4 regions of the Pseudogracilibacillus amylolyticus genome follow, and region 1 is predicted to be linked to each of the others. Evidence: riboswitches for the same ligand, from Rfam matches in the RefSeq annotation. Region 1 holds a riboswitch; each other region holds the start of a gene.
What was found. A riboswitch is a leader RNA that binds a small molecule or an ion and turns the genes downstream of it on or off. The one in region 1 is predicted to bind thiamine pyrophosphate.
Positions count from the first base shown of each region.

Region 1 (8,207 bases):
AACTGTCCAACGATTTAAATAAAATGGCAGATAATCTGAAGGCGATTATCGGAGATCTGTCGTTAAGTTCGACGCAAGTAGCCGCTACTTCAGAAGAATTGTCCGCTAGTGCAGAAGAAGTTTCTGTTACAGCAGAACAAAATTTACATTCCATCCATCATGTAAGGTCGGGATCAGAAGAACAGGTAGGTATTGTACATAATGCGAACCAAATTTTGACGATAATTTCTAATAACACAGAAGGTATGAATAACAAATCTAAGGATTTACATATAGCTTCTGAAAATGCTACTGAAAAAGCTGGGTACGGCGAAAAAATGATTCTTGAATCTATTAAACAAATGGAAACTATTAATTTAAGCTCTGTCCAAATGTCTGACTCGATGGGAAAACTGAGCGATAAATCTGACGAAATTAGTGATATTGTTAGTATTATTACGAAAATTTCAGAGCAGACAAACTTGCTTGCACTAAATGCTTCTATTGAAGCTGCACATGCCGGGGAAAGTGGAAAAGGCTTTGCGGTAGTAGCAAATGAAATACGAAATTTAGCGGAGCAATCGGCTGAAGCGACTTTAAAAATCGGTGGCTTAATTCATGATATTCAAACCGATACGATAAATGCTGTAGAAGAAACAAGCGCAAGTATTGATTCTGTGAAAATAGGAACTGATATTATCCAGGATGCTGGAAAGGCTTTTCAAGACATTAAAACATCGATTAATGAAGTATCGACTGAAATAAATTTGATGAATAATGGAATTTCACAAATAACAAATGATGTGGAACAGATTGCTGAATTAATGAAAGAAATAGAATCAATTTCAACAGAAACAGCTAATAACACATCTGGAGTTGTATCACAATCAGAAGAACAAGTTGCTGCCATCGAAGAAGTTACCTTAGCAATGGAACAATTGTCAACGATGGCGGAGGATTTAAATAAACGAACACATCAATTTAAGGTTTAAAATTATTCAATAAAAAATAGATAACCATTAATTAAACAGGTTATCTATTTTTTACATATATTTTAATTTTTAAGTAGCATTCTTGGTTGTTTGTTAAATAAATAATAGATAATAATAATGCAAATAATCATCGCCGGAATCATGTACGAACAATTATAAATAAAGGAGTATAGCCAAGCTGGTTGGCCTTCAGGTACTGAGTCGGCAAAGAATATAAATCCTGCAAAGAAATGGGCAAGAAAACGTAATGAACCCCCGACAAGAATCCCTGCAATGATAAACTTCAATAACTCTTTTTTATTCTGTTGTTTCACAGCCTGTTGAACAGATTTTGCAAAAATTCCCGCAAATCCTAAGACAGTAAAAGCAAATCCATATTCAATTAATCCTTGCCAAAAATTAAGAATATACGCGTCTCCTACTGCAATCTGCAATATACCCCATAAGAACCCTGAAAGGATTCCGCCTTTTAGACCCCAACGAAAGGCGAGAATGAATACAGGAATCATTGCTAATGAAATAGAACCACCAGCTGGCCAAAGTTTAAATTTTAAAAAAGGAATAATATCTAAAAGCAATGCTAAAGCTGTCAGAATGGCAACTTCAATAAAAAATAAAGTACGGTTCGAGCTCATTAATTTAACACTCCCCCAAATTTTTAATACAAAAAAGCAATTCTACGGGGAGCTTGATGGTATCCGTTTAGATTGATTAATTTTTCCCATCAAAAAACCTACATCCCTACGCTAGTATTAACTAACAGGTTCGAAGGGTAAGAACGATTTGTTCACTCTCAGCCGAATGGCTCCCCCTGTAGACATTACAATTTCTGCTTTTTCATTTTCATTTCTTATTTTAGCTCATTTCAAATTGTTATTCAAACCAACTATTCAATAGTGACACTGTATAACGATCAACAAGTTAATTAATCTGTGATAAGATGTGAACAAATAACTATGAAATAATCATCATCAATAGTAAAGGGATGGAATATAAATGGAAAAAAGGATAAATATGTCCGGCGACGAACGTAGAAAATATATCATTGATTTGCTGAAGCAAAATGATAAACCACTAACTGGAAAGATGCTTGCGGAAAAAACAGGTGTAAGCAGGCAAGTAATCGTAACAGATATTGCTTTACTTAGAACGAGTGAAGAACCAATTATTGCGACTAGTCGAGGGTATTTATATTATCAACAGAAAGCTCAGAATGACACATTTCGCAAAGTGATTGTTTGTAAACATACACCTGAGGAAACGAAAAAAGAGCTTGAACTTATGGTAGACTGTGGTGTTACCGTTGTAGATGTGATTGTAGAACATCCTTTTTATGGCGAATTGATCGGCTCGCTTATGGTGAAAAGCAGGTATGAAGTAGAACAGTTTGTCCAGAGTTTTTCACAAAATAATGCTGCGCCACTATCAATTTTAACTGGAGGCATTCATTTACATACGATAGAGTCAGATTCACAAGAAAAAATTGATGCTGCTTGTAACGCCTTAAAAAAAGCAGGTATTTTAGTAACTGACAATATTTGATGCACGTGATACAAGAGGTGATTTGGTGAAAAGGTTAGTAGTTTCCATGATCGCTATAATCGTTAGTTTGATTGTGTTTTTTATTATGAGTCAAGATCCAATGATTACCTTAGAAGCGAATGTTGGAAATGATTTAAATAACCTGGTTTCAACAAATCCACAGCGAGAAAATATAACGAAAACGATGAAACAATTAGAGGGAGAAACTGAAGCTAGTATGGATAAAAATGAAGTCGATGACATTTCCAAAAAAATTAAAAAAATGACGTTGGATGAAAAAATTGGTCAGCTTATTATTGGTGGAATAACAGGTACAACTTTGACTGACCAAACAAAGAAATTGATTCATACGTATAAATTAGGTGGTTTTATTTTATTTTCAGCTAACTTAGAAGAACCGAATCAGTCATTAAACTTATTAAATGATTTAAAAATTGAAAATAAACAGAACAACATACCGCTTTTACTTAGTGTGGATCAAGAAGGTGGCACCGTTACAAGGCTACCAAATTTATACGATTTACAAACAAATGAAGAAATTGGGCTAAAAAACGATAAGGAGTTTGCTCGAAAAATAGGTGAAGTATTGGGAAGGCAAGTAAAAGCTTTTGGTTTTCAAGTAAATTTTGCCCCAGTAATAGATGTGAATAACAATCCAAATAATCGTGTAATTGGAGAGCGCTCATTTGGAAGTAATCCCGAGCTGGTAGGAGAACTCGGGGTTGAAACGATGCAAGGGATGCAAGCAGAACAAGTAATTCCTGTAATTAAACATTTTCCTGGTCATGGGGATACGCATATCGATTCTCACGAAGAATTGCCTGTAATAGATAAAAGTATGGAGGAATTAAAAGATGTTGAATTAGTTCCTTTTAAAGAGGCGATTGATGCAGGTGCAGATGTAGTGATGACAGCTCATATAATGCTCCCGCAAATAGGAGACGCTCCAGCGACACTTTCAAATGAAATAATTACTGGCATTCTAAGGGAAGAATTTCATTTTGATGGTGTCGTCATAACGGATGATGTAACGATGGATGCTATTTTAAATGATTATGAGATTGGAGAAGCAGCAGTACATGCCATAAAGGCTGGGGTAGACATTGTTTTAGTAGCCCATCAATATGAGAACGTAACAGCTGTTTTTGAACAGATAAAAGCAGCTGTTCTAGCTGGTGAAATAACAGAAAGTCGCTTAGAAGAAAGCGTAAAAAGAATTTTATTATTAAAAGAAGAATACGAAATAGAGGATAAAGTTATAGAAGAAATTAATGTAGATGTTTTAAACGAAGAAATTGTCGAATTATATGAGTAAAATAAATAAGATCTTCAAAAGAAAAAGGTAACGCAAGTCGTTCTCGTATGCCTTTTATTGAACGGAATTGACTGGAGGAAACCCGCGCATGCCCTTTATCAGATAGAATTCACTTGAAAGATAATACAAGGTGGTCTTGCGTTTCCTTTATTGAGCAGAACCCACTTGAAAGGTAACGCAAGACGCTTTCACGTGCCCTTGTGCGCCTCGATTGGATCTAAGAAGAACGCAAGAAACAATTTTACGACGAACTTAACACTAATGATAATTGAGTTACAGCCCCATAATATGGTATCCAGAATCGACATGGATTACTTCGCCAGTAATTCCACGTGCAAGATCACTTAATAAAAACATCGTTGCATCTCCTACCTGCTCTTGATCGATATTTCTTCTAAGTGGAGCTTTTTCTTCAATAACAGAGTGGATTTCATTCAAACCAGATACCCCTTTAGCAGATAACGTACGTATCGGTCCCGCTGATACCGCATTTACACGGATATCATTCTTACCTACATCTTCGGCCAAATATCTAACGCTTGCTTCTAGAGATGCTTTAGCTACTCCCATAACGTTATAATTTTTTACAACTCTTTCCGCACCTAGATAAGATTGTGTTACAATGCTTCCACCTTCAGTCATTAATTTTCTTGCTTCGTTTGCAACTGCTACTAAGGAGTAGGCACTTATTTCTTGCGCAAGTAAGAATCCTTCTCTAGATGTTTCCGCATATTCACCTTGTAACTCTTCACGATTTGCAAATGCAACTGAATGGACAAGACCGTGAATCGTTCCTACTTTCTCTTTAATTTCTTGAAAAGCCTCTTTAATACTTTCATCACTAGCTACATCACAAGAAACTAATAGTTTGGCTTCGATATTATTTTCAACTAATAACTTTTGCAGTTTTTGATAAGAACGTTCTTGTCTATTTGTAAAAATAAGGTTTGCTCCTTCGCGGTGAAGGGATTTTGCAATGCCCCATGCAATACTTCGTTGATTTGCGACTCCCATTACGACAATATTTTTTCCGTTTAATAGCCCTGACATTAATGACACCTCCAAAATATGTACTTTCTTTATTATAACGATTTCACAAATTGTTGCATACTACAACCATTTTCATTTTTATAATAAAAAAGTTTAACAAAACTCTTTACAAAAAAATAAAGCTTGTATATAATGAAATCTGTTGGCTTTTGAGCTGCTTACTTTTGGCCCGTTGGTCAAGTGGTTAAGACACCGCCCTTTCACGGCGGTAACACGGGTTCGAATCCCGTACGGGTCATTACCTAATGCCGGCCTAGCTCAATTGGTAGAGCAACTGACTTGTAATCAGTAGGTTGGGGGTTCAAGTCCTCTGGCCGGCATTTTTAATTGTTAGGAATAATTTTCTCCTAGACTGTAAATTATATGGAGGGGTAGCGAAGTGGCTAAACGCGGCGGACTGTAAATCCGCTCCCATCGGGTTCGGCAGTTCGAATCTGCCCCCCTCCATTTATATATAGATAAATTTGATTGGGCTATAGCCAAGCGGTAAGGCAACGGATTTTGGTTCCGTCACTCCTAGGTTCGAATCCTAGTAGCCCAGCTATATTTATAATATTTAATATGAAATTAGACGAAGATAAACAAGGGAGTGTAATAAACAACCTTGTTTATTTGCATTTTTGTTAAGTTTTTCACATAATAGAATCAATTAAATGAATAAAAGTAAATAAACAAGCAATTTATAGATGGTTTTTGGTATAATTATATAGTAGATTACGTTTATGATGTAATAAATATTTTTTATACAATATAATCGCATTATTGATAACACTTTCTAAGGGTGAATTGGATGGAAATATCTTCTAGAGTTCCTGGCTTTTATAAAATGTCGATTGAAGAGAGAAAGCAATATATTATTGATCTATACGATCTTTCTGAAGAAGATGCGATACAATTTCTAGATCAAGTTTCCTTACCAGAGAAAACTGCGGATAAGATGATAGAAAATGTCGTTGGAACTTTTTCACTTCCTCTCGGTTTGGGCTTGAATTTCTTGGTAGATGGAAAAGATTATATTATTCCAATGGCTGTGGAAGAACCTTCTATCGTAGCATCTGCAAGTTATATTGCTAAAATAGTACGAGAAGCTGGTGGCTTCAAAACGGAAGCGACTGAGCGAATTATGATAGGACAAATTCAGGTTGTTGGCTGCCCTGACTTCGACAAAGCAAAACGAGCAATCTTGGCTGAAAAAGAAACACTGATTAAAGCTGCGAATGATGCCTATCCGAGTCTTGTCGCAAGAGGGGGAGGGGCTGAGGATCTAGAGGTACGTATTATTAATGAAAGTGGCTCAAAATATAACCAAATGTTAATTGTTCATCTGTATGTTAATACATGTGATGCTATGGGAGCTAATATCATTAATACGATGGCGGAATCCCTGGCACCGGTTGTAGAACATTTGACGGATGGAAAAGTATATTTACGAATTTTGTCAAATTATGCGGATCGATGCTTAGCAAAAGCAACTTGTACGATCCCGCCAGAATTGCTTGCTTCTGACGGTTTTACTGGTGAAGAGGTACGTGATGGTGTTGTTCATGCATATGAATTTGCTGCTTCAGATCCTTATCGCGCCGTTACGCATAATAAGGGAATAATGAACGGTATAGATCCAGTTATTATAGCTACGGGAAATGACTGGCGAGCTGTCGAGGCAGGAGCTCATGCTTACGCTTCTCGTTATGGCCAGTATTCTTCAATGACTACGTGGTCGACAGATGAAGCAGGAAATTTAGTAGGCGAGTTGGAACTGCCAATGTCACTTGGGATTGTAGGTGGCGCAAGTCGAGTACACCCTATGGCAAAGTTAGCTTATAAAATTTTACGTATAGATTCTGCAAAAGAATTAGCGCGAGTGATAGTTTCTGTAGGTTTAGCTCAAAACCTAGGGGCACTAAAAGCACTTGTTACAGATGGTATTCAAAAAGGACATATGGCTCTTCATTCCAGATCTGTAGCGATGGCAGCAGGTGCTTCGGGAGACTTAGTTGATATTATTGCTGAAAAGTTAGTTGAGTCGAAAGAAATTCGTGTTGGTTACGCAAAAAAATTAATGGAAGAGTATGCAAAATGAGTGTAGAAAAAATTACAATACCAGAAAAAATTGCTACTGGTGTAGCACATAGTAAATTAATCTTGGTAGGGGAGCACGCTGTTGTTCATGGACAACCAGCTATCGCGATTCCATTTCCATTAATTGGAGTAGAATCGATTGTTGAGCGTGTTATTGGCACTGTGTATCTTGATAGTTCACTTTATCAAGGGCCGGTAGAGTCAGCACCCAAATCTTTAGCTGGTATCGTTAGTACGATAAAGCAAACCTTAAAAATTTTAAAAATTCCTTACCGTGATTTATTGATTCGAATTAAGTCCTCTATTCCTCCAGGTAAAGGGCTTGGTTCGAGTGCATCTGTAGCGATTGCAATTGTAAAATCGTTATTTATGTACTCGAATGAACAATATACAAAAGAACAGTTATTACAACTAGCTAATATTTCTGAGAAGTTTGCTCATGGGGCTCCGAGCGGGATTGACCCATTGACGATTACTTCACATAGTCCTATTTGGTATAAGAAGGAAGAGCCTATCGATTATATTATACCAAGTGGAGAGTTTTATTTTGTCGTCGCTGATACAGGTCGTATGGCGGATACAAAATCGGCAGTTAGTACGGTAAGGAATTTAATTAAACAGACACCCCAAAAGGTTTACGGTAAAATAGAACGAATTGGGGATATTACGTATCAAGCAAGAGAGGCGCTTGAAAAATCCAGTAAGCAACTTTTAGGCTATCTTTTAAATGAGGCGCAAAAAGAGCTGGAAGCGATTGGCGTAAGTGATTCTAGTTTAAATAAACTGATTCATTTTGCAAGAGAAGAAGGAGCTCTAGGCGCCAAATTAACTGGTGGAGGAAACGGTGGATGTATCATAGCTTTAGCGCAAAATGAAATCCATTCGAAACAGCTAAGTGAGAAACTGAAAAATTTTGGAGCGCAAGCAGTATGGCCATTCGTTTTAAAGAATGAAACTGAATAAATGTTCAACGGAAATCGGTGAAAGACCGATTTCCTGTCCGTTTAGGAACTTTTAGTTATAAAAATATAAAGGCTGTATTCTAAAACATAGAATCCATAAACTGTTAAGTAATGAGTAGTTGAATTCTACCTCAACGGTAAATAGACTTGGTGCTTGTTCACTTCTTACCTAAATTTGTGATGAAAACCGCTTCGGCAGAATACTACGCTTTCCACGGGCACGGCTTCAGCCTCCGAAGCACAGGACGTGCAAGTGCAGGTTTTGCGACAGGACGTCGCGCTCTTAGC
Region 1 covers NZ_JBPPZG010000094.1:4,609-12,815, forward strand. The annotation lists gene ACPYKA_RS11495 (methyl-accepting chemotaxis protein) at 1-971, shown strand, start outside; gene thiT (energy-coupled thiamine transporter ThiT) at 1,034-1,606, opposite strand; TPP riboswitch at 1,693-1,793, opposite strand; gene ACPYKA_RS11505 (3H domain-containing protein) at 1,968-2,513, shown strand; gene nagZ (beta-N-acetylhexosaminidase) at 2,539-3,828, shown strand; gene fabI (enoyl-ACP reductase FabI) at 4,102-4,878, opposite strand; tRNA gene ACPYKA_RS11520 (tRNA-Glu) at 5,045-5,116, shown strand; tRNA gene ACPYKA_RS11525 (tRNA-Thr) at 5,126-5,198, shown strand; tRNA gene ACPYKA_RS11530 (tRNA-Tyr) at 5,244-5,325, shown strand; tRNA gene ACPYKA_RS11535 (tRNA-Gln) at 5,348-5,419, shown strand; gene ACPYKA_RS11540 (hydroxymethylglutaryl-CoA reductase, degradative) at 5,669-6,958, shown strand; gene mvk (mevalonate kinase) at 6,955-7,920, shown strand.

Region 2 (6,314 bases), on a different contig from region 1:
AAGAAAAACCTTTTTCTGCAACGATACTCGCAATCTCCGCTCCATATCCACTTCTTTTTACCGCTTCATGAACGACTAGTAAACGTCCGGTTTTAGCAACGGAATCTAATATAGACTGTTCATCTAAAGGCACTAATGTCCGTGGATCAATTATTTCGACTGATACTTGCTCTTTTTCTAAAATTTGTGCCGCTTCCAAAGATCGTTCAACCATGATTCCGGTAGCTACGATCGTCAAGTCATCTCCACTCTTTTTTATATCTGCTTTTCCAAGGGGAATCGTGTACGGTGAAATCGGAACTTCGGCTTTCTTTTTATACAATAATTTATGTTCATAAAAAATGACCGGATTAGGATCCTCTATTGCCGAGATAAGTAACCCTTTCGCATCGTAAGCTGAAGATGGCTGGATCACTTTAAGCCCGGGTATATGTGTCAGCCATGCTTCTAAGCTTTGGGAATGTTGAGCTGCAGCACCCGTTCCAGAACCACTTGGTGTACGGACAACGAGTGGAACACTTCCCCTTCCGCCATACATATAACGAATTTTTGCAGCTTGGTTGACAATTTGGTCTAGTGCTAATGTCAAAAAGTCTGAGAACTGAATGTCTACGACTGGTCGCATTCCTGTTAATGCTGCCCCAACTGCAACACCAGTAATACCGAGTTCACTAATTGGTGTATCTCGGACGCGCTCCTCACCAAACTCCTCTAATAGACCTTTTGTAACTCCAAAAGCTCCCCCATACTCTCCAATGTCCTCACCTAGTAAAAACACTTTTTTATCTTGTCTCATTATCTGTGCTAATGCTTCCCTGACTGCTTCCAGATAGGTTAACTCACGCATCCAATCATCCCCTTAAGCATGAGCTCATACTTTTTATGCATAAACGTCTGTAAAAAGCTCTTCCATACTTGGTTCTTTACTTTCTAAAGCAAAAATAGTTGCATCCTCTACTTCTTTTTGAATGTCTTGTTTAATTTTTAACATATCCTTTTCTACTATTTCACAAGTTTGAATAAGAATCTGTTCAAATCGCATAATGGGATCTTTTTTTCTCCGCTCCTTCACTTCTTCAGCTGAACGATAAAGTTGTTTATCGCTTTTTGAGTGTCCGCTAAATCGATATGTTTTCGCTTCAATAAGTGTCGGTCCTTCCCTATTTCTGGCTCGTTGCATCGCTTTTTCTGCTTCTTTCATTACATCTAAAAGATTATTGCCATCGATTGTTACACCAGGAAAACCATATGCTTCAGCTCGTATCGACAAATCATTAATATTGGTCATTTTTTTAATCGGACTGGACATCCCGTATTCATTATTTTCACAAACAAAAACAACCGGCAGTTTCCAGATAGATGCAAGATTTAAAGCTTCATGAAAACTTCCCTCGTTTGTGGCGCCGTCTCCAAAAAAACAAACGGTTACCTCATTCTTCCCCTCTAACTGTGCTGTTAGTGCAGAGCCAACAGCAATCGGAATACTGCCACCGACAATTCCGTTAGAGCCCAAATTACCAGCCTCCACATCGGAAATATGCATCGATCCGCCTTTCCCCTTACAGTAGCCAGTTTCTTTTCCGAATATTTCTGCCATCATTTTATTTATATCTGCGCCCATGGCAATGGAATGTCCATGGCCTCGATGGGTACTTGTAATTTTATCGCCTGCTTGTAACATAGAACAAACCCCAACCGCTGTAGCTTCTTGCCCAATACAAAGGTGTGTTGTACCATGAAACAGTCCTTTTTTCATATTCCGTTCCACTTCTTTTTCAAAATAACGAATGCGAATCATTTGTTTATATAATTCAATAAAATTCCGAGCGCCTGCTATGGATTGCACAATTTCACATCCCTTAGTTAACTCAAATAACGATGATACAATGTCTTTGCTTTTTCAACATCATTCGTTCCGTGAACTAGTGCTCTTCCGTCTTCAAAAACAACCATTCTTTCATCGTCGATTGTAAAAGATAAAAGAAAAGCATTCGCTTCCACTTTTCCGCCTGTTTTTTCCAACTGTTGAGCTAGTTGCTTCAAATTACGTTGCTGCACTTTTGGCGGTCTAATTTGCACAGATGACCGTCCACATAAAACAGCAGTTTTTGTCTGCTCATCAAATTGTAAAAATGGGTATGTAGCTTCCTCACCACAAGAGGCACAATCCACTTTCTTCATTGATGAAACATTCATTTGGACAATTTGATTTGTCCAAACATCAAAAGAAATTATTTTTTTTCTTAAAGCATCATAATTATCGGTCAATATTTTTAACGCTTCCGTCGTTTGGTGCACAACAACTTGACTTGCGGCTGGGTGGATAATACCTGCAGTATCACAAGTCGGTCCGCCAACGGGGACTGTTTCCATTAGACAATGAAGGCATGGTGTTTCATTTGGAATGATCGTAAAACTCATTCCATAACTCCCTACACAAGAGCCATAAATCCACGGTATTTGATGTTTTTGTGAAATATCATTTACCATCATCCGAATATCAAAATTATCGGTTGCATCTAAAATTAAGTCTACGCCTTCTACGAGTTCTTCTAATTCAATCGGTGTTACGTCCATAATTCTTGCATCTATTTCAACCTCTGAATTAATCGCCTGCAACCTTTCTTTTGCAGCCACTGCTTTTGGTGTACGATTTTTTGCGTCTTCCTCCGTATACAATTGTTGTCTTTGTAAATTACTCCATTCGATATAATCACGGTCAACAATGGTTAGTTTTCCAATTCCCGCTCTTGTTAGCATTTCAGAACTTTGGGTACCAAGTGTCCCGATCCCTACTATTAACACATGCTTTTTTGCTAATTTTTGCTGCCCCTCTTCCCCAATAGGAGAAAACAAAATTTGTCTAGAGTAACGGTCCATCATTATAAGCTAATCCCTTCTAAAGGGCTGCTTGCTGTCGCCGTTCTTTTCATCGGAATTCTACCAGCTTCATGGCCCAGCTTCCCTGCCTCTATTGCTAACTTCATCGCTTTTGCCATTTTAACCGGATCTTTTGCCCCGGAAACAGCTGTATTTAACAGCACTGCATCCGCCCCTAACTCCATTGCATAAACAGCATCTTTCGGGGAACCTATCCCAGCATCAACAATAACGGGAATAGCAGCTTGTTCAATAATGAAACTCAAATTTAATGGATTAATGATCCCTTGCCCAGAACCAATTGGTGAGGCGCCCGGCATCACAGCGTGTACTCCTAACTCTTCCAACCTTCTAGCAAGTACAACATCATCTGATGTATAGGTTAAAACGGTAAACCCTTCATTTAAAAGTTGTTCTGACGCCTTCAATGTTTCAACAGGATCAGGCAGCAATGTTTTATCACAGCCGATAATTTCAACCTTTACCATATGACAAATCCCCGAAGCTTGTGCTAATTTCGCAATTCTAACCGCTTCTTCCGCAGTTTTTGCTCCGGCGGTATTTGGTAAAAATTTATATTTATCTAAATCTATCTTTTCTAAAAAATTTGGTTGACTAGGCTCAAAAATATTCATCCTTCTTACTGCAAATGTTAACACTTCTGTCTCTGATGCAAGTACCGCTTCTTTTTGTATATCAAAATCTGAAAATTTACCTGTTCCAAGAAATAATCTTGATGTAAACTCGTAATCTCCTATTTTTAACATCTTTTTTCCCTCCATTTATTTTTTATATACATCTGGCAAAATCAACCTCCACCAACAAACTGAACAAATTCAATTTTATCTCCATCATTTATTTTAGTGGTTTCATGTTCCCCATTTTGTAAAATAACATTGTTATGCTCGACAATAATGACAGGAGTACTAAAATCAAAATGATTAATTAATTCTGAAATCGTTTTGATCGTTCCAGGTATTTCTACTACGGAACCATTGATATGTAATTTCATTCATTTCACCTCATTTCAGCTAATTTCTCCCGATATTTAACGGCAGCAATTGTACAATTTTCTGCAAGCAATATCCCTGACAAAACTGCAACGCCGCTTGCTCCCTCTTGTAAAACAGTAGAGAGATTATTTGGTGTAATCCCGCCTATCGCGATGACAGGAATTTTGACACGGCTAGTAATTTTGTTTAAACCTTTTAGTCCACGTGGAGCTAGTCCGATTTTTGAATTTGTCTCAAAAATATGACCATAAATTAAATAATCCGCTCCTTGCTCTTCCTTCTCTAACGCTTCCTCTACACTATGGACAGAACAACCTATTTGTAAAGAAGGGAAGTACTTTTTAACATCACGCACATCTAGGCTGTGAGACGTTAGCTGTACCCCACCTGCACGCCCTATTACGGCAATATCAACTCGATCATTAATAATAATTTTTTTAGGGTCTATTCCAGCCGCAATAAGTTTCTTTATAACAGTAATGTGATCCTTGGCAGTCCAATTCCTCTCACGTATATGAATAAAGTCTATCTTTGCATGAACTGCTTTAACCTTTTTTACAAATTCATCAGTTGATTGTTTTCCAGTTGAAATTATATGTAAGCCCTTCATTTGACCTCCTTTAATTCCTAACTAACTTATAATTTAGAAAACTTGGCATTGGCCAAGCCTTTAATGGCGGGTGCCTTAGTTGCACTTATGCAGTAGGAAAGTTTTATACTTTCCTATCCGCCAAAAAAACCACTTTTCTGAATATGTACAGGAAAGTGGTTTGCTAATAGCAAGTCTAAAATAGCAATACATCACTTCCCTTCGCTAGTTTTAACTAGATCAGGTTATAAGAATCCCGAAGTCACACTTCGATCTCAGCTTGTTTCACAAGCACTCCTAGTAATAAAAATATCTATGAGTCACTTCAAACAGTTGATATAACAATGTTTAAAGATGACTATTTATTATTCAACCCCAAATGATACGCTTTCACTAAAGGCACGGACTGTTTTTTGTTAGATTTTTTGGAACGAATGGGCATACACTCGATAAATCATTTCAAGTGTATTACCTAATCAGTCGACCATATCAGCAAGTGATATAAGTTGATCAAGATTGTCGCATGTATATGTCTCAAACCATGTGAACTTATTTCTTGATGTTAATACTATCTATTATATAAGATATTGTAAAGCTAATTTAAAAAATTTTCAATATAGGTAGGAAATATTTTAAGATGTGCCAAGTATTAGGTGTTACGAAAAGTGGTTTTATCATTGGCGTAAGCGTTCGAAAAAAGTCAAAAAAAGAAAAGAAAGAAGCGCTTACTAGAAGTAAAACGTGTTTATGTTGAATCTAAGCGAAGTTTCGGCAGTTTTGATAAACACCCATCAAAAAATGATTTTCTATGATCTCAAACGTTGACTTATCAATGTTTTTATTCTGAAAACGTAAATATAGTGACCTGAAATAAATAAAACAGTTAAATAGTTGATTTGCGAGATTACCATAGGTATGTTTATAAGTCCGTTTTATTCATTCAATAACTTCTCGATGAAATCCTCTCTAAGCTCATCTTCCTTTTTGATTGGCATTCGATTACCGTTCAAGATCACGAAATTTCTTCTTTCTTGGCGGTTGAGAATCTCCACTATACTTTACATCTTTTTTCACATCATTTGGGATGTCTAAGCCAATGAAGTATTTTTCTTTTGACCGCTTATTTACAAACTCTAATAGCATATCTACTCGATTACGAAAAGCTAAACAAATCTGATCCCTTCTATTATCATCAATGAACAAAGAATCCGTTGTTATATCATAAAATTCACTTTCCATATCGCGCAAAGAAGATGGTTCAAACCAATCAAAAGATTGAACTAATTTTATTTGATCCTCATGATTATTTTTGAAAGGTTTACAATTCACTTTTTGATTAACACCAATTAATGATAATGGTTTAGAGTGCCATAAAGAAGTTCCACTATCAAAAATAGGACTAGCGCCAATGAACTCTAATGTTTCAGCATGTCTAATGACTCCAAAATTATTTTGATGTCTATCTTCATTTACTATAAGATAATCCAATACAATCATTCTATCAAGAAAATCTACCATGTTAGGAATACCTAATCGCTCACAACAGTTTAAATAATGTTGGTAAACAGAAACATGATTTTGCTTTTTTTCTGTTTGCATAACATACCATGCACTAATTAATTCTGTATCAGGATTTATAAAATTTTCACATATACTATATGGATAATTTTCTTGAACCATCAATGTATAAGGTATGTGCTGTATACCTAATCGCTCACAAATTTTACTTGCGAACACTTCATTATATGGCTCTTGTTGCGTTGCACCACTACCACCTTTAATCAAGACACGTTTACCATCAATAATTTTCCATTTCTTTTTTAGCCACCCAT
Region 2 covers NZ_JBPPZG010000197.1:503-6,816, reverse strand. The annotation lists gene ACPYKA_RS16985 (alpha-ketoacid dehydrogenase subunit beta) at 1-847, opposite strand, end outside; gene ACPYKA_RS16980 (thiamine pyrophosphate-dependent dehydrogenase E1 component subunit alpha) at 881-1,798, opposite strand; gene ACPYKA_RS16975 (thiazole biosynthesis adenylyltransferase ThiF) at 1,864-2,883, opposite strand; gene ACPYKA_RS16970 (thiazole synthase) at 2,883-3,647, opposite strand; gene thiS (sulfur carrier protein ThiS) at 3,689-3,892, opposite strand; gene tenI (thiazole tautomerase TenI) at 3,898-4,503, opposite strand; TPP riboswitch at 4,683-4,791, opposite strand; partial or broken gene ACPYKA_RS16955 (IS3 family transposase) at 5,117-5,258, shown strand; gene ACPYKA_RS16950 (HipA domain-containing protein) at 5,482-6,314, opposite strand, start outside.
Region 2: another riboswitch for thiamine pyrophosphate. It lies ahead of tenI (thiazole tautomerase TenI); the one in region 1 lies ahead of thiT (energy-coupled thiamine transporter ThiT).

Region 3 (8,207 bases), on a different contig from region 1:
ATCAACTGACCGATGATTTATTCGGTATGGATAAAAACATTATTGAACTATATTATGAGCCGTTTCCTTCTGAAGATGGCGGAGAAATGATGTGGATAGAACCAGAAATAACATCTGAAGACTTGGCAGAAATTCAAGGCGTTCCAGGGGTTCAAGTTGCGATGGGAATTAATCAAGGCTGGGGAAATTTGATTCATAATGAAAAACAAATAGAAATTGAAATAGTTGGAGTGGGCAGGGACTATTTTTACGGTAAAAATATACAAATGTTAGAAGGTCGTCCTTTTACGGAACAAGATAATGATAATATGAATCGTGTAATTATGATTGATGATTATACACGTGATAAATTATTTAAAGAAGATGAAGAAGTAGTAGGGGAAATCGTTGAAATTGATGGAAATCCGTACAAGTTAGTAGGTGTCTACAAATCTACTATTCCAGAAGAGTATCGTTGGGACAACGGAGAAGGATTAATGCCTCGAACATTAAATGGGATGATGTTTGGAGCGCCTGAAATACAGCAAATTCAGATTTTAGCTAGTAGTGCGGAAACATTAACAGAAACTGCAGAAACGGCTGCTTCTCGTCTTACAGAATTGAAAAATTTAGAGGATGGGATGTACACGTATTGGGATATGAGTGAATATGAAGAAGAGTTTCAATCATTTTATCTTATCATTACACTCGTTATCGGTAGCATCGCTGGTATTTCGTTGCTCGTTGGAGGTATAGGTGTAATGAATATTATGCTCGTATCCGTTACAGAAAGAACACGTGAAATTGGCTTACGTAAAGCAATCGGAGCAACAAGAGGTAGGATACTTTCGCAATTTTTAATCGAAGCAATGACGATTACATTGCTCGGTGGAATAATTGGAATCGGAATTGCGATGTTGGTTACTATGGTCGCTTCGCAGTTTTTACCTTTTACAGCCGTTGTAAGTCCAATCGTCGTGATGATCGGTGCTGGGTTCTCAGCACTAATTGGAATCGTGTTTGGAATCTTACCAGCAAATAAAGCATCAAAATTAAGTCCGATAGATGCACTTAGACATGAGTAATAGACGCTTGTTCTTTAAAATAATCTAACGTAAGCATAAGTCGGAGGGCACGGGAGATTTCTCGTGCTTTTTGATTAGCAGATAGGAAACCAGCATGGCACTCCTTTAGCGAGCCACGATCTATCTTGAAAATAGGTTTGTTTTCATACAAAAGTATAAAACTTTCCTATCTGCTAGTGCAACTCATACTCTCACCAAGGCTTGCACTTACTTAGCATAAGTGCAACATCACCTCTGGCTTTCGCCAAGAAGGCCGACTAAGAACAGGCTCTCTGCCTAACCGTCGGCATACCCCTAGTGATAAGGGCATGTTTTCTTTAACGATAAGCCAAGTTTTCTAAGGTTGTATTAGAAAGGTAATTAGTTCACTTAATAGCATTGACGATCATGTTATCTTTCACTAGAATGAAACTAACAAATGAAGGAGGTAGCAGATGGAGGGTATAAAAAAGTTATCTAAAGAAAACGTTGAAGAAATTATATCTCTTTCACAATTTGCCTTTCAATATACAATGAGTGATGAACGACGTAAGGTGAAAATAGAGGAAGTCGAGCGTCACTCAATTTTAGGGTATATGGTAGATGGGGCTTTAGCGGGGAAACTGCATATTATCCCACTTGAAATGTATATCAATGGGGCAGTCTACCAAATGGGAGGGATTGCTTCTGTCGCGACATGGCCAGAATTTCGCAGACAGGGGATTGCAAAAAAGTTATTGTTAAAGGCCTTAAAAGAAATGAAGCAAGCTGGACAAACGATTTCTATCTTAGATCCTTTTCATGTTGGGTTTTATAGAAAGTACGGATGGGAATTATCATTTATGAATCAACGTTATACAATCCCACTTAGAATATTAAAAGAAGATTGGAATGGAAATGGCTATATACGAAGAACAGATGATATCTCATTACTTGATTCAATCTACAAGAAGTACGCAAAACAGTATAATGGCATGCTTAAACGGAATGAAAAATGGTGGGAACAGCGCGTACTTACAGATGAAGTGGCACAGATTAGAGTGGCTTATCACGAGACAGGTCATCCAGAGGGATATATCATCTATAAAGTGAGAGATGAAGTATTTACTGTGATAGAAATGGCTTATACGTCGTTAAATGGGATGCATTTGCTTTATGAATTTATTGGAAATCATGATTCCATGGCTAAAGAAGTGAAAATGATCGTTCCTGAAAATGATTTACTGCCTTATAAATTAAAAAATCCATTTTTTAAACAAGAGAAAGAAACCTTTGCGATGGCTCGGATTGTCGATGTGGATAATTTTTTAAAAGATTACCCATTTACAGAGGCAGAAGGTTCCGTTCACATTTTGATTGAAGATGAATCTTTTCCTGAAAATAGTGCCTGCTATCACATTCGGACACAGTCTGGGAAAACAGTAGTAACGAAAGTAAAAGGCTTAAGAAGTGGCGATATCAACTGTACGATTCAGCAATTCACATCGATTTGTCTAGGATTCAAACGCCCACAAGAGTTATTGGCACATCATTTAATTGATGGGAAGGTCTCGGCAATCGAACAATTAGAGAAAATGATTCCGCAAAAACAAACATTTCTAACCGACTTTTTTTAATCGATGAAAGAAAGGGAGACATAAATGGTAGAAAAACGTATAGCAAGTATGATTGATCATACACTTTTAAAACCGGAGGCGACAAAAGAGGACATCGTAAAACTTTGTGAAGAAGCAAAACAATATGAGTTTGCAACAGTTTGTATTCATCCATCGTGGGTACGTACCGCTGCAAAAGCATTAATGGGTACGAATGTAGGGGTAACTACGGTGATTGGGTTTCCATTAGGGGCGACGAGTACCTTTGCCAAGGTTGCTGAAACTCGGGACGCCATTGCTTCTGGTGCAACGGAAGTCGATATGGTTATAAATATCGGTGCCTTAAAGTCAAAAGATGAGACGACAGTTTATCACGATATTAAACAAGTTGTTTATGCTGCTGCTGGCCAAGCTGTTGTCAAAGTAATCATTGAGACGGGCTTTTTAACGGACGACGAAAAAGAGCATGCTTGTTTACTAGCAAAAGAAGCGGGTGCAGATTTTGTAAAAACTTCTACTGGGTTTGGACCGGGGCAGGCAACAGTAGAAGATATACGCTTGATGTGCCAGACTGTCGGTCCTAAAATGGGAGTAAAAGCATCGGGTGGGGTGCGTGACCTCGAAACTGCTAAAGCGATGATAGAAGCGGGTGCGAATAGAATTGGTGCGAGTGCAGGAATTGCTATCGTAACAGGGGCAAAGGGTAGCAGTTCATATTAATTTACTAATAACATAAAAAGCCTAAATCTCATATCGATTTAGGCTTTATCATATTAAGGAGATTATGAAATTGGAAGGTTTAGAAATTTATTTATATATGAGAATAATTTTAATTATTTTCATTTTGAGTTCTGTGATCATATTATTTTTATTAATAAGTCTCTTGAAACGTAAAATGGGGGCCAATACATTGATAGTCGGGCTTTTTTCCATTACTGCAATTTTAGTTTCTGGACTAAATGTCGTCATAATGGGTTATCTAGGTGATGGTATTTATCCAGCAGGCGATTCCATCATATTTTATTTATTTTTAATTGTTGTAGCTCTAAGCAGCATAAATATTTTATTGGCCTTTTCACAATCCGCTAAACGGACTGGATAATTATTTTATCAAAGCGAGCTTACAGTAGTATAAATATTTTCTGACTTCGTAATCGCCGAAATAACAGCAACCCCGTCTGCTCCTGCTTCTATCACTTGCTGGGCATTCGATGTATTAATCCCGCCGATGCCAACAATAGGAAGATAGCGGTGCTTGTTTCGTAAAAATTTTATCCAATCAGTACCGACAGCAGCTTTAGCATCGTCTTTTGAAGTTGTTCCAAATATCGGGCCTGCTCCAACGTAATCGACTAAATGAATCGGGCTTCTTTTTAACTCTGCTTCATTAGAAACAGATAAGCCAATAAGTAGATTTGGAAATTCGCTTCGTAAGTTAGCGATTTTTTCATCATCTTGGCCGACATGAATCCCATCAACGTCAAGTGTTGTTGCAAGCTCCACATCATCGTTAATGAAAAATGGAATATTGTGGTTACGACAAAGCGCACGTAATTTTTTCCCAAGATCTATTTTTGCTTCATCGTTAAGCGATCCTTTTCCTTTTTCTCGAAATTGAAAAGCGGTAATACCGGCGTCAATTGCTTCTTGTAAGATAATTTCTGGATCGCGGTCACAATCCTGGCTACCCATTATAAAGTATTTTCGTAAATAATTTTGCTGTGTCATCTTATTTGCTCCTTATTTTCCAAGTTCATCGATAAAGGCAGGGAGGAAGGTACCTGTTCCGTTAACCTCGTTTCTTATAGCAGCATTTTCTGCAGCTGCACCGTAAAAATGAACTGCTTCATAAGCGGCATCTATTTTTTCTGTTTCGGTTGTTAAACAAGCGGTGAGAATGGAGCCAAGGAGGCATCCTGCACCTGTAATTCTAGTTAAATACTCATGTCCAGTTCTGTTTGCTTTAACTTTTCCGTTATAACAAATAATATCAATTTCACCAGTCACAACAGCTAAAGTATTATATTTCTCCGCAGCTAGTTGAGCAATTTTTTCCAATTTTGAAATATCATCATCAATGGATTCTACACCTTTTGTTTCCCAAGCGACTCCAACTAAATGCGCCATCTCACCGGCATTGCCCTTAACAGCAGTAAAAGAAATGTTTTCAAACAATGTCCGAATTGCTTGTTTTCTAAAATTAGAAGCGGCAACACCAACAGGGTCAAGGACGACTGGAATCCCTCTTTCATTTGCAGTTTGTCCAGCGATTATCATTGCTTCAAGTTCTTTTTCTACAATTGTCCCGATGTTAATGAGTACACCGTTGGCAATGCTCGCCATATCACGTGCTTCCGCCGGTTCTTTTGCCATGATTGGAGAGCCGCCGAAAGCCAGCAGTCCGTTTGCAGTAAAGTTCATGACAACTTGATTCGTTAAATGATGAATTAACGGCTGTGCTTTTCTTACTTGGTCGATTGCCTTCATAGTTTAATGGTTTCCTTTCTCACTGCAAAATGATTTGTTGGTCCGTTTCCTTTACCTAAATCAAACGATTGTTTAATTGCTTCGGTCACATAGTGTTTACTTTTTTCAACTGCTTCAATCAATGAAAGACCATGACTTAGATAAGCAGTGATTGCAGCGGAGTACGTGCATCCTGTACCATGGGTATTTACTGTATCAATGCGTTTTTCTGTAAATGTATACATTTCTTTTCCATTATATAAAAAATCAACCGCATCCCCGACAAGATGTCCGCCTTTTACAAGCGCAGCGCCCGCACCATATTCATGAACAATTTTTTTAGCAGCATCTTGCATCGCTTCAGTTGAAGTGATTTTTTCACCGGTTAAAAATTCCGCTTCAGGTATATTAGGTGTAATTACTTTACAAAGTGGCACTAATTGGTCTCGTAAGTAAACTCTTGCATCCTCATTTATTAATGCATCCCCACTCGTTGCAACCATAACAGGATCAATAACAAAAGGGATATCCTTGTCTTTAACTTTTGCTTGAATAATTTCCATCATCTCAATATTGGCAATCATTCCTGTTTTAAATGCATGTACTGGCATATCAGAAAAAACAGATTCTAACTGATCTTCAATCATCTGTAAAGGAAGATGATGAATACTTTGAACCCCGGTTGTATTTTGCGCAACTACTGACGTAATGACAGACATGCCGTAACTTTGTAATTCTTGAAAAGTTTTTAAATCAGCTTGAATTCCAGCACCCCCTGATGGATCAGTCCCTGCAATTGTTAAAGAACAAGCTACTTCTTTCATGTTAAGCAACTCCTTTTATAATTTTTGCTCATTTTTTAATTGAATAAAATTTTCATATTTAACGCGAGAAACGATAAATAAAGCAATTCCAGCACCTGTAATACTGCTTACTAAGAAAGGGGGAATGAAAAATAAGGCACCAAAAGACGTTCCCATTAAAATTTTTGCAAATGGAACGGAGAATAACGCACCAATAATTCCTGTTCCGACAACTTCACCTAGTGCGGCAAAGTATTTTTTTCCAAACTTTTTGTAAAGGTAACCGCCTAAAAACGCACCAATCATTCCACCCGGGAACGCAAGTAATGATCCTAGTCCTAACATATTTCTAAGTAGTCCAATCACAAAAGCAATTGTAACAGCTGGCCCAGGGCCTAGCATTACCGCAGCCAAAACGTTCACTGCATGTTGGACCGGATAAGCTTTCGCAACACCAGCGGGAAACCAAATCAATTGAGATCCCAGCGTTCCAATAGCTACTAATAGCGCCATCGTCGTTAGTAATCTTGTTTGATTCATTGACCTCCTCCTCTTAAACCAATTCGAAAGGGGTGTTAGCTTATAAAATAGTAAAAAACCAGATTCAACACGGAACCTGGTTTGTAGTTAACTAAACTTAAACATTAACAATTTACTACTTCCCTCCGCTAGTATAAACTAGATCAGGTTCACAAGAGTTAGAAATAATCTGCATTTCTTCTCAGCCCGCATATTTGGGCACCCCTAGTAGTGTACATATGAAATTATTCACTCCAAAGCCATTATAGCAGAAATCATTTTTATTGTCATATCGGGCTATACTTGTGTTTTAATTCATGCAATTATGGGCGGCTAGAAAACATGCTTAGTGGCTGAAAAAGATGCGGAGTGACTCGTTCGATATGCAGAGTCGCCGTAAAAGATGCAGAGTGGCTTATCCGCAATGCAGAGTCGTCGTAAAAGATGCGGAGTGGCTCGTTCGATATGCAGAGTCGCCGAAAAAGATGCAGAGTGACTCGTTCGATATGCAGAGTCGTCGTAAAAGATGCGGAGTGACTCGTTCGATATGCAGAGTCGTCGTAAAAGATGCGGAGTGGCTCGTTCGATATGCAGAGTCGCCGAAAAAGATGCAGAGTGACTCATCCAACATGCAGAGTCGCAGTAAAGATGCAAAGTGGCATGTTCAACATGCAGAGTCGCGTACACGCAAACATAAAAAATCCCACTCATCTTTTTGGCGAATGGGATTTTTTAGATTTAATATGCTTTTTCAAGTAATTTTTCACTAACGGTTAGTTCTGCTTCTGTAGAATTTACGACATCCTCTACTGTAAATCCATCTGCAACTTCAAGTAAGACGAGACCATTTTCTGTAACTTCTATGACAGCTCGATCCGTAATAATTTTATTTACGACACCTTTACCTGTGAGTGGCAGGGTACACTCTTTTAAAATTTTCGGTTCACCGTCACGGGTAACATGCTCCATAATAACAATGATTTGTTGGGCACCGTGAACAAGGTCCATTGCACCACCCATACCTTTAATCATTTTTCCTGGAATCATCCAGTTTGCTAAATCACCAGTTTCGGAAACTTCCATTCCACCTAAAATGGCGAGGTTAATATGACCACCACGTATCATCGCAAAACTTTCAGCATTATCAAATAATGCAGCTCCATCGATCATGGTCACCGTTTCTTTGCCAGCATTTATTAAGTCTGCATCAATTTCTTCTTCAGTTGGATAAGGACCAATTCCAAGAAGGCCGTTTTCTGACTGAAGCACGACATGTTTATTATCCGAAATATAATTGGCAACTAGAGTCGGCATACCAATCCCTAAATTCACATAGTATCCGTCCTTAATTTCCTTCTCCGCTCGACGGGCGATTTTTTCACGAACTTTTGCTTTACTCATGTTTTCACTCCTCACTTAATTATTTGCCGTGGCAACTGTTCGTCTTTCAATCCGTTTTTCCTGATCACCCTGAATAATTCGTTGCACATAAATGCTTGGGGTATGAATATAGTTAGGGTCAAGTTCACCGACTTCTACAAGCTCCTCCACTTCAGCGATTGTTACTTTTCCTGCCGCCGCAATAATTGGATTAAAGTTTCTTGCTGTTTTGTTATAAATTAAGTTCCCCATTTTGTCGCCTTTTAACGCTCTTACAAAACTAAAGTCAGCAGTTAAAGCTTCTTCAAGAACATACTCTTTTCCGTTAAATGTTCGAGTTTCTTTACCTTCAGCAATCTGTGTACCAACCCCAGCCGGTGTATAAAAAGCAGGAATTCCGG
Region 3 covers NZ_JBPPZG010000028.1:2,231-10,437, reverse strand. The annotation lists gene ACPYKA_RS05145 (ABC transporter permease) at 1-1,064, shown strand, start outside; gene ACPYKA_RS05140 (GNAT family N-acetyltransferase) at 1,499-2,659, shown strand; gene deoC (deoxyribose-phosphate aldolase) at 2,684-3,358, shown strand; gene ACPYKA_RS05130 (hypothetical protein) at 3,429-3,740, shown strand; gene thiE (thiamine phosphate synthase) at 3,749-4,366, opposite strand; gene thiM (hydroxyethylthiazole kinase) at 4,379-5,125, opposite strand; gene thiD (bifunctional hydroxymethylpyrimidine kinase/phosphomethylpyrimidine kinase) at 5,122-5,928, opposite strand; gene thiW (energy coupling factor transporter S component ThiW) at 5,944-6,447, opposite strand; TPP riboswitch at 6,551-6,663, opposite strand; gene ACPYKA_RS05105 (CoA transferase subunit B) at 7,165-7,827, opposite strand; gene ACPYKA_RS05100 (CoA transferase subunit A) at 7,843-8,207, opposite strand, start outside.
Region 3: another riboswitch for thiamine pyrophosphate. It lies ahead of thiW (energy coupling factor transporter S component ThiW); the one in region 1 lies ahead of thiT (energy-coupled thiamine transporter ThiT).

Region 4 (8,207 bases), on a different contig from region 1:
TTAGATGGATCTATTCTTATTGGTCATAATGTTAACGTGGATTGGAGGCTCTTAAAAAGAAAATTTCCCACATATAATCCAATAATCATTGATACATTGAAATTATCACGTCGTCTTTATAGCAATCATCAAAGCCATAAACTCGATGATCTTATTGATCGATTTAAATTAGGTGATTTAGTGAAGACAACAAAGCATATGAAAAGACATAGAGCCTTATACGATGCAACTGTTACTAGTTATATATTCATAAAAATTATAGAAGAAAAGGAGATTGGTGATATAAGTTTAAATGATTTAGTCAGACTGTGTGGTATTGCAACAAGGGAATATAAACAAGATTCATTATTTTAAATACAAGTGGTTGGAACTTCGGTTAAGCAAATAAATTTAATTATGTTAAAACCGAATTGTATGAAAAGAAATAAGGATAATCAATGCATATAACACGAGTCGAAATGTGTGAACAATATTCACGCCTGTATTATAAAACTGTTGAATATTAATAGTTGATCGCTTGCGGGGGCAAGATTCACGAGTCCCTTTTTCGTTTAATTTCATATTTTCCTTTCAGACTGCACATAGTAAATGTGAAATGAAACAAGGAGGTTTCTTAGATGTCTGAGGAAAATAAAAATCGTAATAAGGATAAAGGGAAGCAAAGAAATATTGCAAAAAAATACGATACAAGTCCGAAACATGATGTGGAGGCTGCGGAAGAAAGTGAATTTGTCAATATTCACGGCAAGAAAAATAAGCGAAAACGTCGTTAAGGAAAAAATAAGCTGTATAGTTTCAGCTTATTTTTCTTTTTTCGCTATCATTTTCAATTTTCTCAGTCAATTCTTTCTTCCAATCTAAGAAGGAATAGCTGAGTAATAACGACTCATCACGAGGGCGCTCAAATGGTACGTGAATGATTTCCTTTATTTCAGCAGGACTCGTAGAAAGGATAACGATTTTGTCCGATAAAAACAATGCTTCTTCAATATCATGCGTAATAAAAAAGATCGACTGTTCATATGCTTCCCATGTTTCTAGCAGCCACTTTTGCATGTCGAAGCGGGTAAAAGCATCCAGTGCAGAGAACGGCTCATCTAAACACATAATTGTCTGTGGACTTAATAGAGCACGGATAAATGCAACACGCTGCTTCATCCCACCGGAAAGTTGGTGTGGATAGGCGTGGATCATATCACCTAAGTTTGCTTTTTCAAGCAAGTTTTTCGCAAGTTCTACATCGGTTTGTCCCGATAATTCTTGTCCTAAAACGGCGTTATCGATTACTGTGCGCCATGGAAACAGGGAAGGTTGCTGTGGCATATAACTGATATATCCTGATTGATTAGTAATAACTTTTTCATCAAGGAAAATTTCACCCTCATCAGGAGTAAGTAAGCCACCGATCAAATTAAATAACGTACTTTTCCCACTACCTGAAGGGCCGAGCAATGAAACAAATTCTCCTTTTTCGATCTCCAGCGAAATATTTTGCAAAACTTTTTTAGAACCAAATGACTTACTAATATTTTTTATGGTAAGTTTCATTACTCGATTTCCTCTCTGTTCCATTTGATAATAAGGCGTTCCATCAAAAGTACTAGTGCGAAAAAACTTAAGCTAAGCATCATTGTGAAAATAATCGCGACAAACACACGCGGTGTCCGGTACGAGGAGGAGGCAAGTGTCATAAAAACGCCAATCCCTTTTTGAGCACCGAGCCATTCTGCTACAACTCCAGTTAAAATGCTATACGTCGCAGAAATTTTTATCCCTGAGAATATAGACGGCAACGCATGAGGAAATTCCAGTTTCATAAATAACTGTCGTTTTGATGCACCCATCATTTTCATATAATGCAAAAGTTCTCGATCTGTCTGCCCCAACCCACTTAAAGTAGCGACAGCAATTGGAAAAAATGATGTCATCGCGATAATGATTATTTTCGGTGTGTCCCCTAGACCGAACCAAATTAATAATAATGGAGCTAAAACGATAATCGGAATATTTTGCGATAAAATTAAAAACGGATAAATCGTTTTGCGTAATCTGTTGGAATGGTGAAGAAGAGTAGCTACACCAAGTCCAATCGTTGTCCCTAGGGAAAAGCCGATCATAACCAGCTTCACGGTAGAAACCATATGCGGAAAAAAAGCAGGAAGGGCTTCCCGCATTTCCAATATAATAACGGAAGGAGCGGGAAGTACCCAAGTTTCTATTTGAAAAACCCTAGTAGAAAATTCCCATATGGCAATAAAAATTACCATTGCAACAGCAGGTCGCCAGCTTTTTAAAAGAAATTTATTTTTCATAAGCAGATTCTCCGATTACTTAATAAATTCATTCGTAAATGCCTCAGTTGCATCAATCTCTTTTTCGATTATGCCGTTTTCAAACATAAATTTTGCAAAAACTTCCCAACGACCGCTATCTTGAATTCCCCATTTTTCCGCGTCATCCTGATAACGAGGAGATAACCATTCCTGGCTTCGTTTTACAAGTTCCGGATCTAAATCTGGTTCAGCTGCAATTAAAATTTCTGCTGCTTCAACAGGCTTTTCAATTGCAAATTCATACCCTCTTAATGTTGCTTCCACGAATGCTTGCACCGTTTCTGGGTCTTCATCGATCAATTTTTCACTTGTTACAATTACAGGTGAATACGTATCAAGTTCATCTGCATAATCAGTCTTTTGAATGAAGTTGAGCTCAACATCCCTTATTTCCGCTTCAATTCCTGTCCACGCATAGAAGATGCTAACAAAGTCAATATCTTTTTGTGTTGCAATGAAAAAGTCAGAATTACCAAGTTGCACAATATCTACATCTTTTTTATCTGCTCCGTCACGTGACATGACAAGATCAATCATTGATTCTTCCAGTAAGGAACCGTAAGCACCATATACATTTCCAGCAAAATCTTTCGGAGATTCGATGCCTTTGTCAATTGGAGAAGCGTATCCACTTGTGTCATGCTGGATGATTGCTGCAATGGATACAACAGGTAAATCCTGTGCACGTGCTTGCGTTACTTCGGTTTGGAAACTAATACCGAACTCTCCTTTGTTCGTTGCTACCAATTGTTCTGCACTCACTTCACCTGGAAGTAAAACTTCTACATCTAGTCCAAGTTCTTCATAAAATCCTTTTTCCTTTGCAACATAAATTCCGGTATGATTCGTATTTGGTGTCCAATCAAGGAAAAGGGAAACTTTTTTACCTCCTATGTCTGATTTTACTTGTTCATTTTGTTTTTCCGTTTTTTCACTGCTACAAGCAACAAGAATAAAACTCAGTAATGCAATTAACATCGTCGTTACAAAACGTTTCATTAAAGATCCTCCTGGAAAAATAAATTAAGAAGTATAGCGACTGTCTTTCATACACTTGCGCTATTCCGGTTCGAATTAGCTCAATGAATGTTTTTTATTCGACAGCCATGTTTCTTTTGTGTAGGACATTTCCCAGAAGTGGAGCTCGTATTCTTTTGCAAGGACAAATTGTTCTTTCACTTTTTCTTTTTCATCTTCACTCATATCTTCCACGAGCGTATTAAGCAAATCAATCATTTCATTGGTCGAATTTTGGAATCTGTCACCAGCATACATATTAATCCAGTTTCGATAAATTTCTGGTTCCGGATTTGCGTTCTCATTCTTTTTCCCAATGTCTGCATAGAGCCAGTAACATGGCAACATCGCCGCTACAGAGTGTGCTAAGCTACCAGTCATTGTCGCCCGATACAAATGCGATGTGTACGCATATGCAGTTGGAGCTGGTTTGAAATTTTTAATATCTTTGTCTGTAATATTTAAAATTTCTGCATGCTCATTATGTACCGTTAGCTCAGCTTCAGCTGTATAACGGGCTTTATCTGCAAGTTTTGCTGTAAGTTGAAAATCATCTGCTTGGCTTGCAGCGATAGCGTGCACTTTACCGTAATGTTTTAAGTAATAAATATCTTGTAAAATATAAAACTTAAAAGTCTCAAACGGTAAATCTCCCTTCACAATCCCTTGGACAAAAGGGTGGTTTAAACTTTGCTCCCAACTTTCCTTCGTTGCTTCTTTCAATTGATCTGTAAACTTCATAAAAAAATCCTCCTCTAATCTTTTTTTTCTAAAAGACTAGTAGAAGGAAGCTACTCTCAAAATTAATGCACTAAAAAATAGCGCAATTATTTTGCGAATTCTACTTCCCTCCGCTGGTCTTAACCAGATCAGGTTCTAAGGGTGCTAAATTTACATTTATCTCAGCCATACCGGCGCCCCTAGTAGAAAAATAATTATTAATTTGAAACTAATGCTATCAGAGATTTCGGATAAGTCAAGTTCCTTACCATGTTTCTTATCAGTCTCGAAATGCTCGTTCATTTAGAGAAGTGGTTTTATTAGTAAAAGACAGTGGGCTTTCCCGTTCGGAAGATCTATAATAATTAGCAAAAATGGTATACTCTAATTAATAAATAGCAAAGGGGGAACTTGTTTGGAAGTAAAGGTAAAACGAAAAACAGGATTCATGGGTGCGGCAATGAAAATTTCTTTACTAGTTGATGGTGAACTGGTAAAAAAATTAGAAAATAGTGAGGAATATTTGATTCAGACAGACAAAAACAGTATTAAACTTAGGGCGAAACAGGGTTTTAGTGCTAGTAAGGAATTCGAAGTTAATCAAAATGCAAGGATTGAGATTAAAACGAATCCGATATTCTTATGGCTTTGGTTTGTCGGCTTCATATCACTTTTTGTTGCGGGAATTAGTGAGGTCAGAGAACTTAAGTTTATTTTTGCGGCTATAGGGATATTAGTCATGATTTTTAGTTTAATTTATACAGCAAAATCTTCCTTTATTTTTAAAGTAATGGCTGGAACCAATGAGCAATAGTTCCAGCTATTTTTGCTGTATTTGAATTGCTTTTTTTGCTAATTGATCGGCATGAAAATTTTGTTTGCCTGGAATCCATTTAATAAAAAAGTGTGGAAAATGATTTGCTTTTTCCATAATCTCATCTAATAATTGCTTGAAAATCGGATTTTTGGCAAACCTTTTTTCAATCGCTGTGACAACTATTTGCGAATCTGATTGAAAGGATAAAATTTCATCGGGGAATTTTTCCAGACAAATTTCTAATGCTTTATTTACAGCATGGAATTCTGCTTCATGGTTGGACATTTCTTTAAGAGGAATCGAATATTCGTATTGTTTTCCATAAGCTTTGATATAAACTCCTGCACCGCTGATCCCAGGGTTTCCGTTTGATGCTCCATCTGTATATACCTCGATCATAAAAACGCTCCTTTAAAACTTCTATCTCTACCATAGTATAAAAATTATATTTTACCAAATACTAAGAGATAAAAAGAGGTGTTTGGTATTTTATGGAACAATTAAAGGCGTTTGTCATAAAATTTATTGGTGTTGGGGTTATTACGTTTTCAATATTTGGTATATTTTTTAATGCTACAATTGGACGCCTGCTTTTGATGACGTTAGTGGTGGCGGGAATTATTTATATTGGCGATCTGTTTATTTTACCAAGGATCAATAAAGCAGTGGCAGCAGTTGCGGATTTTGCTGCGTATTTCGTTCTTTATTTAGTTTTAGGAAACTTGGTTGTGGAAGGAACGGCTTCCATTTTATTACCGGCATTTGCTGCAGCATATATTGCAGCAGCTGCTGAGGCTGTTTTCCATATTTATATGATGGATAGAGTTCATGAACCAGATCGTCCAGCACCCATTCCTACAAGGTTTCAGACTGAAATCGCGGATGAATCGGATGTAGAAGCGGCGACAAAAATTGAACAGGAACGGAAGGAAAAATAAATATTTCATTAAACTTTTAAGCGTGGATGAATCCATGCTTGTTTTTTTTAGATAAATGAGTATTTTTCCTTTAAGTGATGATATAATTATTTTTATAAATTGGATTTTTAATGTAGAGTCACCTACAAAGATGCCGAGTGGTCAGACCATCATGCAGAGTCGCTCGAAAAGATGCGTAGTGGCTAAAAAAGATGCTTAGTGGCTCGAAAAGATGCGTAGTCACTCAAAAAAATGCTTAGTGGCGTGCACCTTATGCATAATGTCGCATTAATTTGTCATGATTAAGGAGAGAAAATCGAATGTCCGCATTTAACTTTGAAATTATCGAAACCGTCGCCGTATTATCTGAAGGATCGAAGGGTTGGAAGAAAGAATTAAATTTGGTTAGTTGGAACGGTAGGGAGCCAAAATACGATATTCGTGATTGGTCAGAAGATCATACGAAAATGGGAAAAGGTATTACGTTTAGCTTAGATGAATTAGGAAAATTAAAAGAAGCATTACATAATGTAAAAGAACTGGATTAATCATAATAAGAAAAGTAACCACAACCAACATGCGGTTACTTTTTCATTTCTTAAACTGAAAAATAGCGATCTATTTTATTTGCTGGAAGTAAATTTCCAATATAGAACGATCCAAAAATACCGTATTTTGCACTTACTTCATCAAAACGGGTATCGTAAATTAGTTTTTTAAATTGAAGTGGATCATCACAGAATAAGGTGACTCCCCATTCATAGTCGTCGAGTCCAATTGATCCAGTGATAATCCGTTTTATTTCTTCCGTAAATGGTTTGGCTGTTTTAATATGGTCGAACATCATTTTGCCGCGTGCTTCTTTTTCTAATGTAAACCAGTTATTTGTTTCTCCACGTAATTTACTCATCGGATAAAAGCAGACATATTCTGAATCTGGAATCGTCGGATATAGTTTTTTCAACATTTCCGGATTTTTATAAGGATCGATTTCAGGTTTAGTATAAGAACTTTTTTCAATAATCGATACAAAGGAATAAGCGGGTTTCATATAATGAGCAATTGCTGTTTTGTTAAACGCGTTTTCCAGTTCATTTAAATCTTTCATTTCTGGTCTTAGAAACATAAACATAATGTCCGCTTTTTGACCAACGATTGAAAACAGCTGATGACTGCCTTCTTTATTGTCCTCCGTTTTTTGCCAATTATCAAGTAAGGTATGAAATTCATGTAATGCTTTTTCACGGTCCGTATCAGTAGCTGCTTGCCATTTTTCCCAATCAATCGTTCTAAAATCATGTAAGGAATACCATCCATCGTATGTTTCTACTGTCTCTACCATATTAATCACTCCTACATTGTGTGAGTATATATCTCATAGTATCTATGATAATAGTGATCTTGTTAGGATAGTGTGATTTAAATCACACTTTTAGGGAGATAATTTGAATGGAAATTGACTTTTTAAGAGTTGTGGGGAATTGAATAGGCAAATTATTGATTTCTCTGTATAATGGAAGAGACAGTATAGGAGGGCATCGTAATGGAATATAAATATGAACTTACGAGCTTAGTGACAAGACTTGAAGATATTGAAAAAATGAAAAAAGGCGAGAAAACTGCCGTTCGAAGAAGTAATCGCTTTGGAAATATTGGAGACACATGGGAAGTAGATGGCGAAATTTTTATGCTGGAAAATGTGTACAAGCAAAAGTTAGGAGAAGTAACCGAAGAAAACGCCAAACAAGAAGGATATGCAAGTTTGGAAGAATATAAACAGGCGATTACGTCCATTCATGATGGTTCTGTATGGAATCCGAACTTAGAAGTATGGGTGCACGAATTTAAACAAGGATCATAACGAAAAACTCATCGCAAAAATTGCGATGAGTTTTTATGTAGGATTGAAAAAATTCCCTAATATTTTATGGGATTATTCTGTCGCTTTCGGATATGCGTACACAACATATCTATCTGGTGCACTACCGATAAATGAAAATGGGTAACATGTTGATACAGTTAAATATTCATCTTCACGACTTGGATCGATGACGGTCCGGTCATCAGCGTCCACAATTTCATGATCATGAATGACATAGATAAAAGTTCCATGTTCCATTTTAATATGCAGCTCATCCCCGTGTTCTAGTTCTCCAAACTGACGAAATACGGTGTCGCGATGTCCTGATAATAAAATTTGTCTATTTTCACCGGGAAAGCCGGTATCTTTGTAATGGCCGACTCCTTGGGCTAGTTCATCTTCATCTGTTCCTTCAATTATCGGAATTTCACGGTCAAGTCTTGGAATATAAAATAAACCGATCGTGTCTCCTGTTTTTATATCTTCATAATACTTACTTATATCTTCTGTATTTTCTTCATAAATATCATCGTTAATGATAG
Region 4 covers NZ_JBPPZG010000079.1:1,205-9,411, forward strand. The annotation lists gene ACPYKA_RS10345 (3'-5' exonuclease) at 1-354, shown strand, start outside; gene ACPYKA_RS10350 (hypothetical protein) at 618-773, shown strand; gene ACPYKA_RS10355 (ABC transporter ATP-binding protein) at 796-1,548, opposite strand; gene ACPYKA_RS10360 (ABC transporter permease) at 1,548-2,312, opposite strand; gene ACPYKA_RS10365 (ABC transporter substrate-binding protein) at 2,328-3,332, opposite strand; gene tenA (thiaminase II) at 3,408-4,091, opposite strand; TPP riboswitch at 4,180-4,282, opposite strand; gene ACPYKA_RS10375 (hypothetical protein) at 4,486-4,884, shown strand; gene ACPYKA_RS10380 (ribonuclease HI family protein) at 4,891-5,286, opposite strand; gene ACPYKA_RS10385 (DUF2512 family protein) at 5,379-5,825, shown strand; gene ACPYKA_RS10390 (YdbC family protein) at 6,125-6,352, shown strand; gene hemQ (hydrogen peroxide-dependent heme synthase) at 6,403-7,146, opposite strand; gene ACPYKA_RS10400 (ASCH domain-containing protein) at 7,348-7,665, shown strand; gene ACPYKA_RS10405 (class D sortase) at 7,738-8,207, opposite strand, start outside.
Region 4: another riboswitch for thiamine pyrophosphate. It lies ahead of tenA (thiaminase II); the one in region 1 lies ahead of thiT (energy-coupled thiamine transporter ThiT).